DNA from 3 places in the Bradyrhizobium sp. 4 genome. Region 3 is predicted to be linked to each of the others. Evidence: predicted binding sites of a transcription regulator. Region 3 holds the regulator's gene; each other region holds the start of a gene.
What was found. Region 3 encodes LexA, which represses DNA repair genes until DNA is damaged. Its sites were predicted from a motif close to TGTTCNNNNTGTGTTCNG; they were not measured.
Positions count from the first base shown of each region.

Region 1: IVB45_RS28195 (UvrD-helicase domain-containing protein) is a predicted target of LexA. The motif match lies at 2,195-2,212, and genes of this name have one in related genera.
Region 2: IVB45_RS17400 (DUF3072 domain-containing protein) is a predicted target of LexA. The motif match lies at 1,230-1,247, and genes of this name have one in related genera.

Region 1 is NZ_CP064686.1:5,903,247-5,907,804, reverse strand. It holds gene IVB45_RS28195 (UvrD-helicase domain-containing protein) at 1-2,030, opposite strand, end outside; gene IVB45_RS28190 (DUF1328 domain-containing protein) at 2,272-2,445, shown strand; gene IVB45_RS28185 (thioesterase family protein) at 2,451-2,957, opposite strand; gene IVB45_RS28180 (FAD-linked oxidase C-terminal domain-containing protein) at 3,045-4,469, shown strand; gene IVB45_RS28175 (hypothetical protein) at 4,520-4,558, shown strand, end outside.
Region 2 is NZ_CP064686.1:3,760,605-3,765,162, reverse strand. It holds gene IVB45_RS17405 (acyltransferase) at 162-1,172, shown strand; gene IVB45_RS17400 (DUF3072 domain-containing protein) at 1,305-1,508, shown strand; gene IVB45_RS17395 (hypothetical protein) at 1,648-1,878, opposite strand; gene IVB45_RS17390 (hypothetical protein) at 2,216-2,485, opposite strand; gene IVB45_RS17385 (hypothetical protein) at 2,491-2,691, opposite strand; gene IVB45_RS17380 (VOC family protein) at 2,994-3,392, shown strand; gene IVB45_RS17375 (VOC family protein) at 3,621-4,073, shown strand; gene IVB45_RS17370 (glutathione S-transferase) at 4,382-4,558, shown strand, end outside.
Region 3 is NZ_CP064686.1:4,247,891-4,252,448, forward strand. It holds gene IVB45_RS19920 (HAD family phosphatase) at 1-192, shown strand, start outside; gene IVB45_RS19925 (hypothetical protein) at 361-552, shown strand; gene glp (gephyrin-like molybdotransferase Glp) at 772-1,983, shown strand; gene lexA (transcriptional repressor LexA) at 2,160-2,861, shown strand; gene IVB45_RS19940 (hypothetical protein) at 3,425-3,859, shown strand; gene IVB45_RS19945 (ComEC/Rec2 family competence protein) at 3,990-4,558, opposite strand, start outside.

The sequences.
Region 1 (4,558 bases), 1.7 Mb from region 3:
TTGGTCGCAAAGTAGATTTTGGCGCGGCGGCGGGCCCGGGTCAGGCCGACATGGCCGAGCCGGCGCTCTTCCTCGAGGCCGGCGCGGCCCTGTTCGTCCAGCGTGCGCTGGCTCGGAAACAGGCCTTCCTCCCAGCCCGGCAGGAACACGTTGTCGAATTCCAGCCCCTTGGCCGAATGCAAGGTCATCAGCGACACTGCGTCCTCATCGGCACCGCTGTCGCGGTCCATCACCAGCGAGATGTGCTCCAAAAACCCTTGCAAATTCTCGAACTCCTCCATCGAGCGCACCAGCTCCTTGAGGTTTTCGAGCCGGCCCGCGGCGTCCGCCGAACGGTCCTTCTGCCACATCTCGGTGTAGCCGCTCTCGTCGAGCACGATCTCGGCGAGCTCCGTGTGCGAGGTGACCTCGCGCTGGGCGCGCCAGCGGTCGAACTGGGCGACGACGTCGCGTAACGAGCCGCGCGCCTTCGGCTTCAGCTCGTCGGTCTCGACCACCGCGCGCGCCGCCTCGAACAGCGGAATGCGGCGCTTGCGGGCGTGATCGTGCAGCATCTGCACGGTGGCATCGCCCAGGCCGCGCTTGGGCGTGTTGACGATGCGCTCGAAGGCGAGATCGTCGGCCGGCGAATTGATGACGCGCAGATAGGCCAGCGCGTCGCGGATTTCGGCGCGCTCGTAGAAGCGCGGGCCGCCGATGACGCGATAGGGCAGGCCGAGCGTGACGAAGCGGTCCTCGAACTCGCGCATCTGGTAGGACGCGCGCACCAGGATGGCGATCTCGTTGAGCTTGTCGCCCTGGCGCTGGATCTGCTCGATCTCCTCGCCGATGCCGCGGGCTTCCTCTTCCGAATCCCACGAGCCTGTCACCGTGACCTTCTCGCCGTCATGGTCTTCGGTGCGCAGCGTCTTGCCGAGCCGGCCCTCGTTGTGGGCGATCAGGTGCGAGGCGGCGGCGAGGATGTGGCCGGTCGAGCGGTAGTTGCGCTCGAGGCGGATGACCTTGGCGCCGGGGAAATCATGGTCGAAGCGCAGGATGTTGTCGACCTCCGCGCCGCGCCAGCCATAGATCGACTGGTCGTCATCGCCGACGCAGCAGATGTTCTTGACGTGTGTTTTTTCTTGCGCCGGAGGCGGCGCCTCCGCGCCATCGCTCGGCGAAGAATCGATGGCTTGCCGGGGCAAGCCCGGCAATGACGGATTGGCCGACGGCGCCTGCGACAGCAGCCGCAGCCACAGATACTGCGCGACGTTGGTGTCTTGATACTCATCGACCAGGATGAATTTGAAGCGCTGCTGGTACTGCCGCAGGATATCCGGGTGCTCGCGGAAGATGCGGATGTCCTCGAGCAGCAGATCGCCGAAATCGGCGGCGTTCAAAATCTTCAGCCGCTCCTGGTAGCTCGCATAGAGCTTGCCGCCCTTGCCGTTGGCGAACACGGCGGCTTCGCCCGACGGCACCTGCGACGGCGTCAGGCCGCGATTCTTCCAGCCGTCGATGAGGCCGGCGAGCATGCGCGCGGGCCAGCGCTTGTCGTCGATATTGTCGGCTTGCAGAAGCTGCTTGAGCAGTCGGACCTGATCGTCGACGTCGAGCACGGTGAAGTTCGACTTGAGCTGCGCCAGCTCGGCGTGGGTCCGCAGGATGCGCCCGCCGATGGAGTGGAAAGTGCCGAGCCACGGCATCCCTTCCACCGCATGACCGAGCATCTGACCCAGCCGGTGCTTCATCTCGCGCGCGGCCTTGTTGGTGAAGGTCACCGACAGGATTTCGGATGGGCGGGCGCGGCCCTGGCTCAGGATATGGGCGATGCGCGTGGTCAGCACGCGGGTCTTGCCGGTGCCGGCGCCGGCCAGCACCAGAACCGGGCCGTCCAGCGTTTCCACAGCCTCGCGCTGCTCCGGATTGAGCCCGGACAGGTATTGCGGGCCCACCGAGGCCCGCGCACGCGCTGCGATGCCGCCGGCTGCGGGCTGGTGGTCGGGGACGCTCTGGGACGTGATCTTGCTCGGCTCGGTCATGCGAATCATTTGCCCCACGTTGGCACCGCGGGGTGGTGAAAGGGGAGCCTTCTTAACAGGGATTGGTCCCTATATGGGGCCGCGGGCGGAGGTTTTCCACGTGCGCGGAAAGCCAATTTGTTCCTGCGGGTCAGGCGAATTTCCGGCCCTAGCGGCTCGGAACCATTGTTCCGAGTTGGCGATTGGTTCTGCAAGTGAGGCGCGTCAGGCGCGCCGATCGCAGACAGACATCGAAACAGAGGTTCGGATCATGCTTAGCTGGGTAGTGACGTTTCTGGTTATCGCCCTGATCGCCGGTATCCTGGGCTTTGGCGGCCTCGCCGGCGCGTCGATCGAAATCGCCAAGATCATCTTCTTCATTGCCGTCGTGTTGTTCCTGGTCTCGGCCGTTGTCGGTCTGGCCCGCGGCCGTACCAGGGTCTAGCGCGCTTACCGCTTCGAGGGCATCGCCACGTTCCGGCCGATGCCCTCGGGCCGTGGCACCGCGCTGTGGGTCTCGACCACCGCTGCGATGCGCTCGCTTATGTCTGGCGGAAAGGCCGCCACCTTTCGTGAGCCCATGTCGATGTGGAGCGACATGTTCTCCGACGTGGCAGATAGCCAGCCTTCGGTGGCGTGTCGCAGCTCCTGGAAGGTGTGAAGCCGCTTGTCGTCGGCTTCCAGCAGCCAGACCGAGACCTGCACGGGATCGCCGAGGTGGATTTCGCGCAAATAGCGCACGTGGCATTCGGCAGTGAAGGTCGAGCCGCCGCGCTCCTTCATGTAGCCCGGCCCGATCCCGAGCGTCAGCCACATCTGATCGATCGCGCGGTCGAACATCACGTTATAATAGGCCATGTTGAGGTGGCCGTTGTAGTCGATCCATTGCGGCTCGACCTGCATGATCGAGGCGCGGAACGGCGCGCCCTCGATCGTTGTGGCAGCAGTCTCCGGCATGTGTCCTTCCCCAGCTATGCATCCGGTCGCTTGACTTGACCGGTGAGATGTCCTTTGCCACGGTTCGTCTCGTCGGGAGGAACGTCCGTGGGTACGACCATCACCAATAATCCGCCGCGGCCGGCGCCGAAAGCCCTTGCGAGCGCGCTGGAGCAGCTTGCCGCGCGGTTCGGCAACCGCCTCATCACCTCGCAGGCCGTCCGCGAGCAGCACGGCCATACCACCACATGGATCGTGAACCAGCCGCCGGACGGCGTGGTGATGGCGCAGGAGACCGCCGACATCCAGGACGTGGTGCGGATCTGCGCGAAAAACGGCGTGCCCGTCATCGCCTTCGGCACCGGCACCTCGCTCGAGGGCCAGGTCAACGCACCCGCCGGCGGAATCTGCATCGACCTACGCGACATGAACAAGGTGCTCGCGGTGCATGCCGAGGACCTCGACTGCGTGATCCAGCCCGGCGTCACCCGCAAGGCGCTGAACGAGCATCTGCGCGACCAGGGCTTGTTCTTCCCGATCGACCCCGGCGCGGACGCCTCCCTCGGCGGCATGGCCTCGACCCGCGCCTCCGGCACCAACGCGGTGCGCTACGGCACCATGCGCGACAGTGTGCTGGCGCTGAAAGTGGTCCGCGGCGACGGCGAGATCATCACGACCGGCACGCGCGCGAAGAAATCATCCGCCGGCTATGACCTGACGCATCTGTTCGTCGGCGCCGAGGGCACGCTCGGCATCATCTCGGAACTGACCATCCGCCTGCGTGGCATCCCCGATACGATCGCGGCCGGCGCGGTGTCGTTCGAGACCGTGCACGGGGCGTGTCAGGCCGTGATCCTGGCGATCCAGACCGGCATTCCCGTAGCGCGCATCGAGTTGCTCAACGCCGCGCAGGTACGGGCCTGCAACGCCTATTCGAAGCTGACGCTGCCGGAAACGCCGCTGCTACTGATGGAATTCCACGGCAGCGAGATCGAGGTCGCCGAACAGTCCAAGGCCTTCGGCGAGATCGCAAAGGACTGCGGCGGCGGCGATTTCTCCTGGACCACCAAACCGGAGGATCGCACAAAACTGTGGCAGGCGCGGCACGACGCCTACTGGTCGGTGAAGGCGCTGCGGCCCGGTGACAGCATCGGCGTGGTCGCGACCGACGTCTGCGTGCCGATCTCGCGCCTTGCCGAATGTGTCGGCGAAACCGAGGAAGATCTCAAGCGACTCAACCTGTTGTCGCCGATCGTGGGCCATGTCGGCGACGGCAATTTCCACTGCTCGCTGGTCTGCGACACCAACGATGCCGACGAGATGGCCCGCGGCGAGGAGTTCATGCATCGGCTGGTCGAGCGCGCGCAGGCGATGGACGGCACCTGCACCGGCGAGCACGGCATAGGCCAGGGCAAGCAGAAATATCTCAAGGCGGAGCTCGGCCCCGAGGCGATCGATGCGATGCGGGCACTGAAAAAGGCGCTCGATCCGCAGAACATCTTCAATCCCGGCAAGATCGTACCGGAGGCGTAGCGCGCAGGCTCACCGCCGTTTATGCTCGCTCCGTCACCGCGGAGCAGACAATGCAGTGGTTCGCGCGCAAGACGCAACGGGATATCTGG
Region 2 (4,558 bases), 490 kb from region 3:
CCTGTGGTCGTGCCTTGGAGGAAGGGCACAGCAATCAATCCGCCTCAGATGCATGCCTCACCCTAACGCATCCACACCCATTCTATCGCATCCGCGCAACTGTTCCTTAATGGGTTTCTCGCCTAAATTGCACTATTCTGGAATGAACGTGGCGAGGCTTGGTGCGAATCTTCGCGGGTGTACAGGCGATGCGCGGCGTCGCTGCGCTGTCGGTGGTCTGCGGACACGCGATCAGTGCGCGACCCGACATGGTTGGGCCGGAGCTTGCCGAGGGTGCGCTGACGATACTTGCGAGCGGCGTCGACATCTTTTTCGTGATCTCCGGCTTCATCATCGCGACCACCGCGACGGCACAACACAACCCGCTGGATTTCGCTTTCAGACGGGCCCTCAGAATTTTCCCGCTCTATTGGCTGGTGTTGCTGGCGGCGTTTGTCAGCTCCTCCTGGATCGCGCTGGCGCCGGGCGACCGCCCCGCTCTCGATCTCGGAACCATCTTCGCATGGACCTATCCGAACTGGTACCTTGGCCCAGCCTGGTCGCTGGCTTTCGAACTGCACTTCTACGTCGCCGTCGCCATCGTCCTGGCGATCAAGCCGGACCGGCTGTTCGATATCTTGTTCGCTGGATTCGCCCTGGTCATTCTTGCTCTCGTCTTCGGCCTGGAGGCCGGGATCTACTTTCATCCGCTGGTGCTGGAATTCGGTGCCGGCGTTGTTATCGCCTATCTCCAGAGAAGCCGACGATTGCGCTTTTCGCGCCACTTCCCCGCCGTTTCCGCGGGCCTGTTCGTGGCCGGGTGGTACTGGATTTTCGTGCGCGGCGCGGCCGACCCGCAATTCGCGCGCGTCCTGACCTATGGCCTCGGCGCGGGATTGCTGATCCATGCTGTGGTCGCTGTCGAGATCGAGGGGCGATCCTTCTCACCGGTCCTGCAATGGCTCGGCAAGATCTCGTACGCGTTGTATATCGTCCATTATCTGGTGGTGAAATGGATCGCCAGCTTCGACGGACTGTGGCTTCTGTCGACCGTCGGGACAATCATCGCGGGCATCCTGCTCTCCATCGGTCTCGCCGCCGCCTTGCACGTCGCCGTTGAGGCACCGATCCTCGATTGGGGGCGCAAGCTAAGTCTGATGCGCAGACGCCGATCGCTGCCGGCCGTTCCGTGATCATCTCCCGACGCTGATCCGGGCAAAGTGCGCCCCTGGCTGCGTCAGGGGCCGGCCACGAACAAATAAGGAACAAAAAGCATCAGTCGGCATTGAGCCTGAAAAGGAGAGATCGCCGTGACTCACAACAAGATGGCTGGCAACACCGCAGGCAACACCCAAAAGGATCCGAAGGATTGGGTCTCCGGGGACGACCCGATGACCGGCGCCCAGGAATCCTACCTCAAGACCCTCGCCGAGCAGGCCCACAAGCCCCTCCCCAAGGAGGATCTGACCAAGGCAGAGGCGTCAGAGCTGATCGACACGATGCGGCAGAAGGCCGGGCTCGAGAAGTAAACGGCGCTGCATTTCGAAACCCGAAAGATGGGCGGCGGCTGACAGGGAGGCCGCCCATCGCCGCCTCTCACGAAGCGCCAATTCACCCCCATCATCGCCGGCGAGCGCGGTCCTCTGCGGCAGGTTCGCGGCCAGACAGCTAATCGCTTTCGACGACCCTCACAGCCAGCTCAGCGACCGCACGCCGGCCGGCGGCGACGAGGCCGTCGATCTCGCGTGTCTCGTGCTTGGCGCAGTGGATGATTCGTTCGGCGACATACCGGCGCGCGGTGTAGGCTTCCATCACCTCAGGCATCATCTCGCTGACGCGCTCCAGCGCCCTGTCCATGTGCGACAGCGTTCGCTCGTTGAACTCCTCCAAAAACAACATCACCTGTCCTCAATCTCATAATGAATACGGCTAGTGTGTTGGCGGGCGGACGCCGATCGAGGCATGCACGCTCCGTCCCGCGAGACGGGAGAGCCTGACTCCACCGATGATCTGAAGTGCCGCCAATACTGGAGAATTGCAGGCGTTCGGCCAACGCGGCATTCACAAACGTTAAGCGTGATGCGTTTCGTTGGCACCTGCGGCGTCAGTGCACTGTCCCGTAAGGTAGCCGTCGGTGCTCGCGAACAGCACCGCGATCACGCAGTTAACTGCGTGTCACCGTAATGCGTAATTCCCGACGCATAGGCCAAGATCTGCCCCCACGGTCATTGCCAGATCACTTCGGCAGACCGCGAATTGCCAGCTTGACGACTGTAAGGACAACGAAGGCGGGCGCGCCGTAAACGATTGCATTCACGGCCCAAGTGATGGCGACGCCCAGGAAAACGGAACTGCCAACCGCTCCCCAGAAAAGGTAGGCTGCGGATATGCCCGGCATCTCCCATACCATCACAGCGATGGAGTAGTCGGTGAGCTGCTCCATGACGAGCAGCACCGTCGAGACGAGCGCCCCGATTGCCAGTGCGACGATGAGAACGGATTTCATTGTGTTCAAAGGCCCAACAGCCCCATCAAGATCGGAATCATAAAATAAGCTGCCAAGCCGAGGAGGCCTCCTACGGCAAGCTTCACCCAACGCCGTTGGATTTTCGGCTCGAGCCATGTCGCCAGTTTGACCCAGAGCGCATACGCCCATCCAGCAACAATCGAGCGGATCAGTGCAAACAGAAGCTCACCTAGGATATTGGCCATGGCCGTTAGTCGCGTCATTGCCGCGAGGAGTTCATCTGCGAGCGGCTACACAAGCCTGTCCACCCGTGAGTGAGGTGGCCAATTCTGCGGTTTGCGTCACCGTTCTGACGGCCCGGTTCGCGCTCTGGGGCGCTTCGCGTGAAGGGGCTCGTGGTCTAGCGCTTGAGCACTGCCATCGCAATTCATGCCCTTAGTTCGCACGCTCGGCGCGGCGTCGTGACTGCTGACATCAGGGTGGCAGCAGCGGTGTGCGACGAGCCCCGCGATGCCGCTCAAATCTGCGGTCAACCAAAGGACATGCCATGAAGTTCGCCTCCACTCGCCTGATCGCCACCGACATCAAAAGCATGGTTTCGTTCTACGAAATGATCACCGGAGTTTCCGCCGAATGGCTCGCGCCGGTGTTCGCCAAGATCGTGACGCCGGGCGCCAACCTGGCAATCGGCGCAGCCGAGACGGTCGCGCTCTGGAAAGAAAACAGTGCCGAGCCCGGCGCCAATCGGACCGCCGTGATCGAGTTTCAGGTTGAGGACATCGATGCGGATTATGAGCGCCTGAAAGACAAGGTCACGCTGGTGCACGAGCTGAAAACGATGCCATGGGGCAACAGGACGTTCCAGTTTCGTGACCCCGAAGGCACCGCAGTATCGCTCTTCACGCCGCCGGCCGAGCAGGCCGGAAAGCGCCTCGCGACGCAATAGGCCGCGGCAGCAGACCGCCCCGCACACACTGCCAATGGCGCGTGTGCGCCACTGGATTTACGGTGAAAGTGCATTGAAATTTCGCCGGCTGATTTACTTCATCAGCCGGCTTCGCCCTCATGCACATGTGCACCCGCCCCCTGCCCCTCCTCGGATTTTCCTGCTATCTCCTACTCCCTTCGGCTCGGCCGAACCAAAAACCCTCCATCCACCCAGGGAGCAACAACCATGCGATACCTCCACACCATGCTGCGCGTGCGCAATCTCGATGTCGCGCTGAAGTTTTACCAGGATGCGCTGGGGCTGAAGGAGGTGCGGCGGATCGAGAACGACAAGGGGCGTTTCACGCTGGTGTTCCTGTGCTCGTCGGACGATCTCGAGGCGCTGAAGAAGCAGCCGCAGACGCGCGGCGCGCCGCTGGTCGAGCTCACCTGGAATTGGGACGAGGAAAAATACGGCGAGGACCGCTTCTTCGGCCATCTCGCCTATGAGGTCGACGATATCTACGCAACCTGCGAGAAGCTGATGAAGGCCGGCGTCACGATCAACCGGCCGCCGCGCGACGGCAACATGGCCTTCGTCCGCTCGCCGGATCTGCACTCGATCGAGATCTTGCAGAAGGGCGACCCGAAGCCGCCGCAGGAGCCGTGGTCGTCGATGCCCAACATCGGCCATTGGTAGAGCCTTTCCGCGGGAACCAGCCCCTGCCCTAAGCGTTCTCTCTTCGACAATGCAATTGGAGGAGGACACGATGGGACGCGGAATTTTGTTGTGGATGCTGGGTGTGCCGATCCCGGTGATCATCTTGCTGTGGCTGTTCTTCGGCCGCTGATCGCCTGACCAGCTTGACCTTGCAATGAAAGCTCCGCCTCGGGCGGAGCTTTTTGCATGCGGACCTTTTGCATGAGAGGATCGGCGCAATCGCGCGTCGCTCGCCGCAGTGAATTCCGCTATTACCCGCGCCGAAAGAAACGCCTGGGGAGGATGACGTGCCGGACCAAAAGCTGACGATCTGGGGCCGCGCCAATTCGGTCAACGTGCAGAAGGTGCTGTGGTGCCTCGCCGAGCTCAGCCTGGCTTACGAGCGCATCGACGCCGGCATGGCGTTTGGCAAGACCCGCGAGGCCGACTATCTCGCGATGAACCCCAATGCGCGGATCCCGACG
Region 3 (4,558 bases):
ATCGGCCTGCGCAAACCGGATGCCGAGGCCTTCGACCACGTCGTCGCGGCGATCGGCGTGCCCGCCGGGCGTATCGTGTTCTTCGACGATCTTGCTGAAAACATCGAGGGAGCGCGGGCGCGCGGCTTGACGGCCGTGCATGTGACCTCGCCGCGTGATGTGGGGAACGCATTGAAAGCATTGGGCATCTGACGACGATCTGCCGCCGCGAGACCCCCGGAGATGCGGCCCAACGCGACTAATTTTGAAGAAGTTTAGGAACCCGATCACTTTGTGCATTTTTATACAGAGTTCCCGGAACGGAATACCGTCTTCCGGACTCTAGAGTCCGTTGGGACTTCTACAGACGGATGCATCATCGTGTTGGGCAAAACCTACCTCACCAAGCAGGCCTCTCTTCTTCTTGAATTCGCCAGGACAACTTCAGATTCGGATCTTTCCGCCAAGCTTGTGAGCAAGGCCGCCGACCTGAAATCCCAGGCCGATCCGCTGCCCGACAAGGATCAGGGACCCAAGGCGCCCGACGTAACTCACGGGCAGCCAGGGAGCTGATCGATGCAGGCCGGGGCGCTCGTCGTTCTCGTCTTGCCATGACCATTGTCCTGCCGATCTGGCACGTTCTTCGGATCGTGCCGCAACGCGCTTGATCCTGCCTTCCGGAACAATGCGGTGGGATGACTGCACCCGCTCGGCTGTTTTGCCTCTGCGCCCGCGCTCGGCTAGAAGACGTGCGGAACATTCGCCCGAACGTGCCGAGCAGGAGTTTTCGCCGTGGCCTTGATGCCAGTTTCCGACGCGCTTGCCGCGGTGCTGGCGGGTGCAGAGCCGCTGCCGGAAGAAATGATCTCCCTCGACCAGGCCTACCATCGCGTGCTCGCGCGTGACGTCGCGGCGCGGCGCACGCAGCCGCCGCAGGCGATGTCGGCGATGGACGGCTACGCGGTGCGAGCGGCCGATGCCGCGACGATCGATTCGGAGCTCACCATCATCGGCGAAGTCGCGGCGGGCCGACCGTTCGCGGGGATGGTCGGCGCCGGCGAGGCCGTGCGGATCTTCACCGGCGGCGTCGTTCCCGGTGGCGCGGACGCCGTCGTGATCCAGGAGGACACCGTCGCCGCCGGCAAGCGTATCACGATCAAGGAAGCCGCGATCGCCGGTCGGCACATTCGCCCCGCCGGCGTCGATTTCCGCGAGGACGACGTGCTCCTGCGCAAGGGAAGCCGTCTCACCGAGCGCGACCTCGCGCTCGCCGCCGGGATGAATCATCCGCACCTTGCCGTTTGCGGGCGTCCGAAGGTCGCGATTCTCGCCACCGGCGACGAACTGGTGATGCCGGGCAGCACGCCCGGCCACGGCCAGATCGTCTATTCCAACGGCTACGCCCTGCACGCGCTCGCCCGCAGCGAAGGCGCCGAGACCATCGACCTCGGTATTTCCGCCGACACGCTGGAGGCCACCACCGCCGGCATCCGCCGCGCCCGTGAGAGCGGCGCCGACATCCTGATCACGACCGGAGGCGCATCGGTCGGCGACCACGATCTGGTCCAGCAGGCACTGCGGGACGAAGGCATCGCGATGGCGTTCTGGAAGATCGCGATGCGGCCAGGCAAGCCGATGATGCACGGGCGGCTCGGCGCAATGGGCGTGATCGGTCTGCCGGGCAATCCCGTGTCGTCCTACGTGTGCGCTTTCCTGTTCATGGTGCCGCTGATTCGTGCCCTGTCGGGCCGTTCAGTGATTCACCATCGCCGTGAGCGCGCCGTGCTCGGCCGCGACGTCAGCGCCAACGACCAGCGCGAGGACTATCTGCGCGCGCATCTGGAGGAGCGCGACGATGGCACACGCGTCGTTCTTCCCGTCAATCATCAGGACTCTTCGCTGCTTGCGAATCTCGCTGCAGCGCAGGCACTTCTCGTGCGCGCACCGTTCGCGCCGAAGGCCGAAGCCGGCACGGCTTGCGAAGTGTTGCGGCTCCCTGTCTGAGCGCCCCGGCAATGCGCGTTCCGCCAACTTTGCTCTGTTCACGGTAAATTAAGCAGTTGCGGAACATGTATCGAACATATAGTGTCCGTTCATGATTTGTTTCGAGCATGTAGCGGCATATTGCCGAATTCAGCGTCTCGGAATCGGACGACATCAACCGGGGGACTTTGGTCGAGATGTTAACGCGCAAACAATACGAGCTTCTGCGGTTCATCAGTGAACGTCTGAAGGAAAGCGGCGTACCGCCCTCCTTCGACGAGATGAAGGATGCGCTCGACCTGCGCTCGAAGTCGGGCATCCATCGCCTGATCACGGCGCTCGAGGAGCGTGGCTTTATCCGACGCCTGCCCAACCGCGCCCGTGCGATTGAAGTCATCAAGCTGCCGGAGCTCCAGGCAGCCGCAGGCAGCCGCCGCGGCTTCACGCCGAGCGTCATCGAGGGCAATCTCGGCAAGGTGCGCGCGAGCTCCAGCCTGCCCGCGGACGAGGGCGAACGTCCCGTCGCGGTGCCGGTGATGGGTCGCATCGCGGCCGGCACGCCGATCGAGGCGTTGCAGACCCGCAGCCATACTATCAGCGTACCGCCTGACATGCTCGGCTCGGGCGAGCATTACGCGCTCGAAGTGCGCGGTGATTCCATGGTCGAGGCCGGCATCCTCGACGGCGACATGGCGTTGATTCAGCGCAACGAGAGCGCCGATACCGGCGACATCGTGGTGGCGCTGATCGACGACGAGGAAGCCACGCTGAAGCGCTTCCGCCGGCGCGGCGCCTCGATCGCGCTCGAGCCCGCCAACGCGGCCTATGAGGTCCGTATCCTGCCGCCTAACCGGGTGAAGATTCAGGGCAAGCTGATCGGGCTTTACCGGAAGTACTGATACCGGGCGTCCTTGATACCGGGCGTCCTTGATACCGGGCGTCCTTGATACCGGGCGTCCTTGATACCTGGCGTCCTTGATACCGGGGAGTACTTCATACTGGAGGTGCTTGGCGCCTCGCGCGCTTCCGATCGGTATCGCCGGTCAGAGATTGGAGCGGATCATCTTCCGCTCCGGCTGGATAGTCTTTCTGGTTCTGCACAGACTATCCGGCCCCTCCTCCGGCGCTGGCTCCTCGCGATGCCCACGAAGCAGCACCGCTGCGCGGCTCAAGTGTTCGAGGAAATGGCGGCCAGCGATCGTCCGCAACGTGCGGAATGCGATCGAGCAACCGTTGCAGCCAAGTCGGCAATATCCGGGCTGGCAACATTCGGACACGCGCCTCCCGAATGCATCGTAGCAGGCTTTGTTCCTATTGAATGCGGGAAAGATAATGTGATCGCGGCTTGCGGAACGCAGCCGCAGATTTGCCCACAACCAAGCAGAGCGTTCGTGCTTCCACTCTGATAGAGGCCTGCGCCTCGAAGAGACGCGGGTTGCTATCCCAGCATGAGGAGCACCCGATGTGTGACTACAGCCTACATGCCGTCGCGTCGCGCCCCGCCGAAGTCGGCGAGACGATCGTCACGACAAGCTTCCGCGGCACCTCGACGCGCGGCTTCGCCTCGGCAGCCGATCCGTCTGTTGCCGTCTGCCTGCTGCCGGGAACGGAGCTCGCCTTCGCCGACGACGTTCGCTACGACAATCGCTGGATCTGGACGCGCACCATCAATTCCCGCGTGGGCAAGTTCGGCAAGATCGACCCGCACGTTCCCGACCGCCATCATGACGCGATCGAATTCCCGGACGGCAAATATGTGCTGGTGACGCAGCTCGTCGAAGGCCAGCGCGCGACCGTGCTGCAACTGCCTGTGACCCAGCCGGTGACGGAGCGCGAGCACAAGGCGCAGGTCATCGCCGACAGGCAGCCGACCGTCACGCGCCTGCCGATCGGCTGACGCAGCCGCTACGAGGTCGGAGGTCAAGATTGAATCGCCATCGCCGGCGGTGGCCGGCGAGATGGCGTGGTTTGCGCCCAGCGAATCCGAGCAGATGCACCAATCCACTGCATTGCTCCGCACCGTCAGATCAATCGTCGGCCTGCAAGTCGGTCTCCGCCGGCGTTGCGTCCTTGATGCGGGGCGCGATCGCCTTCGGCGCAAGGCTGCCGTCGAAATCACCCTCGCCTGCGCCGGCTGGCAACCAGGGGCGGCTCGCGCCTCTCGCCCTCGCCGCGTGAACCGCAAAGCCGTCACCACGCTGCGTCAGCGCCAGCGCACTCTGGCTGGCGAGCCGCTGCCGATCGACCACCATCGCCGCGCAATCGGGCGGCGCGGGGCGTGTCGTCACCACCAGCGCGGCCCGACTACAATCGTCCGCGAGAGCGTCGACGCGCAGTGCCAGCGCGACCAACCTCCCGTCGGCCAGTGGCGTCACGCAGCCCGATTCGTCACAGGACACGCCATCGGCCAGCGAGGCTCTGCCGGCATCGCGCGGATCGGCGTCGGCAGCGAGCCATTCCTTGAGCAAAAAGCTGTCCTTGCTCGTCCTGATCAGGTGCAGATATCCGTCCCTGCCCCGCACCGCGACGCTGGCGCCATCCCCGGCAATCAGGATGTCGGGCTGCTGCGCCGACAGTCCCCAGAGGATCGCTGCCA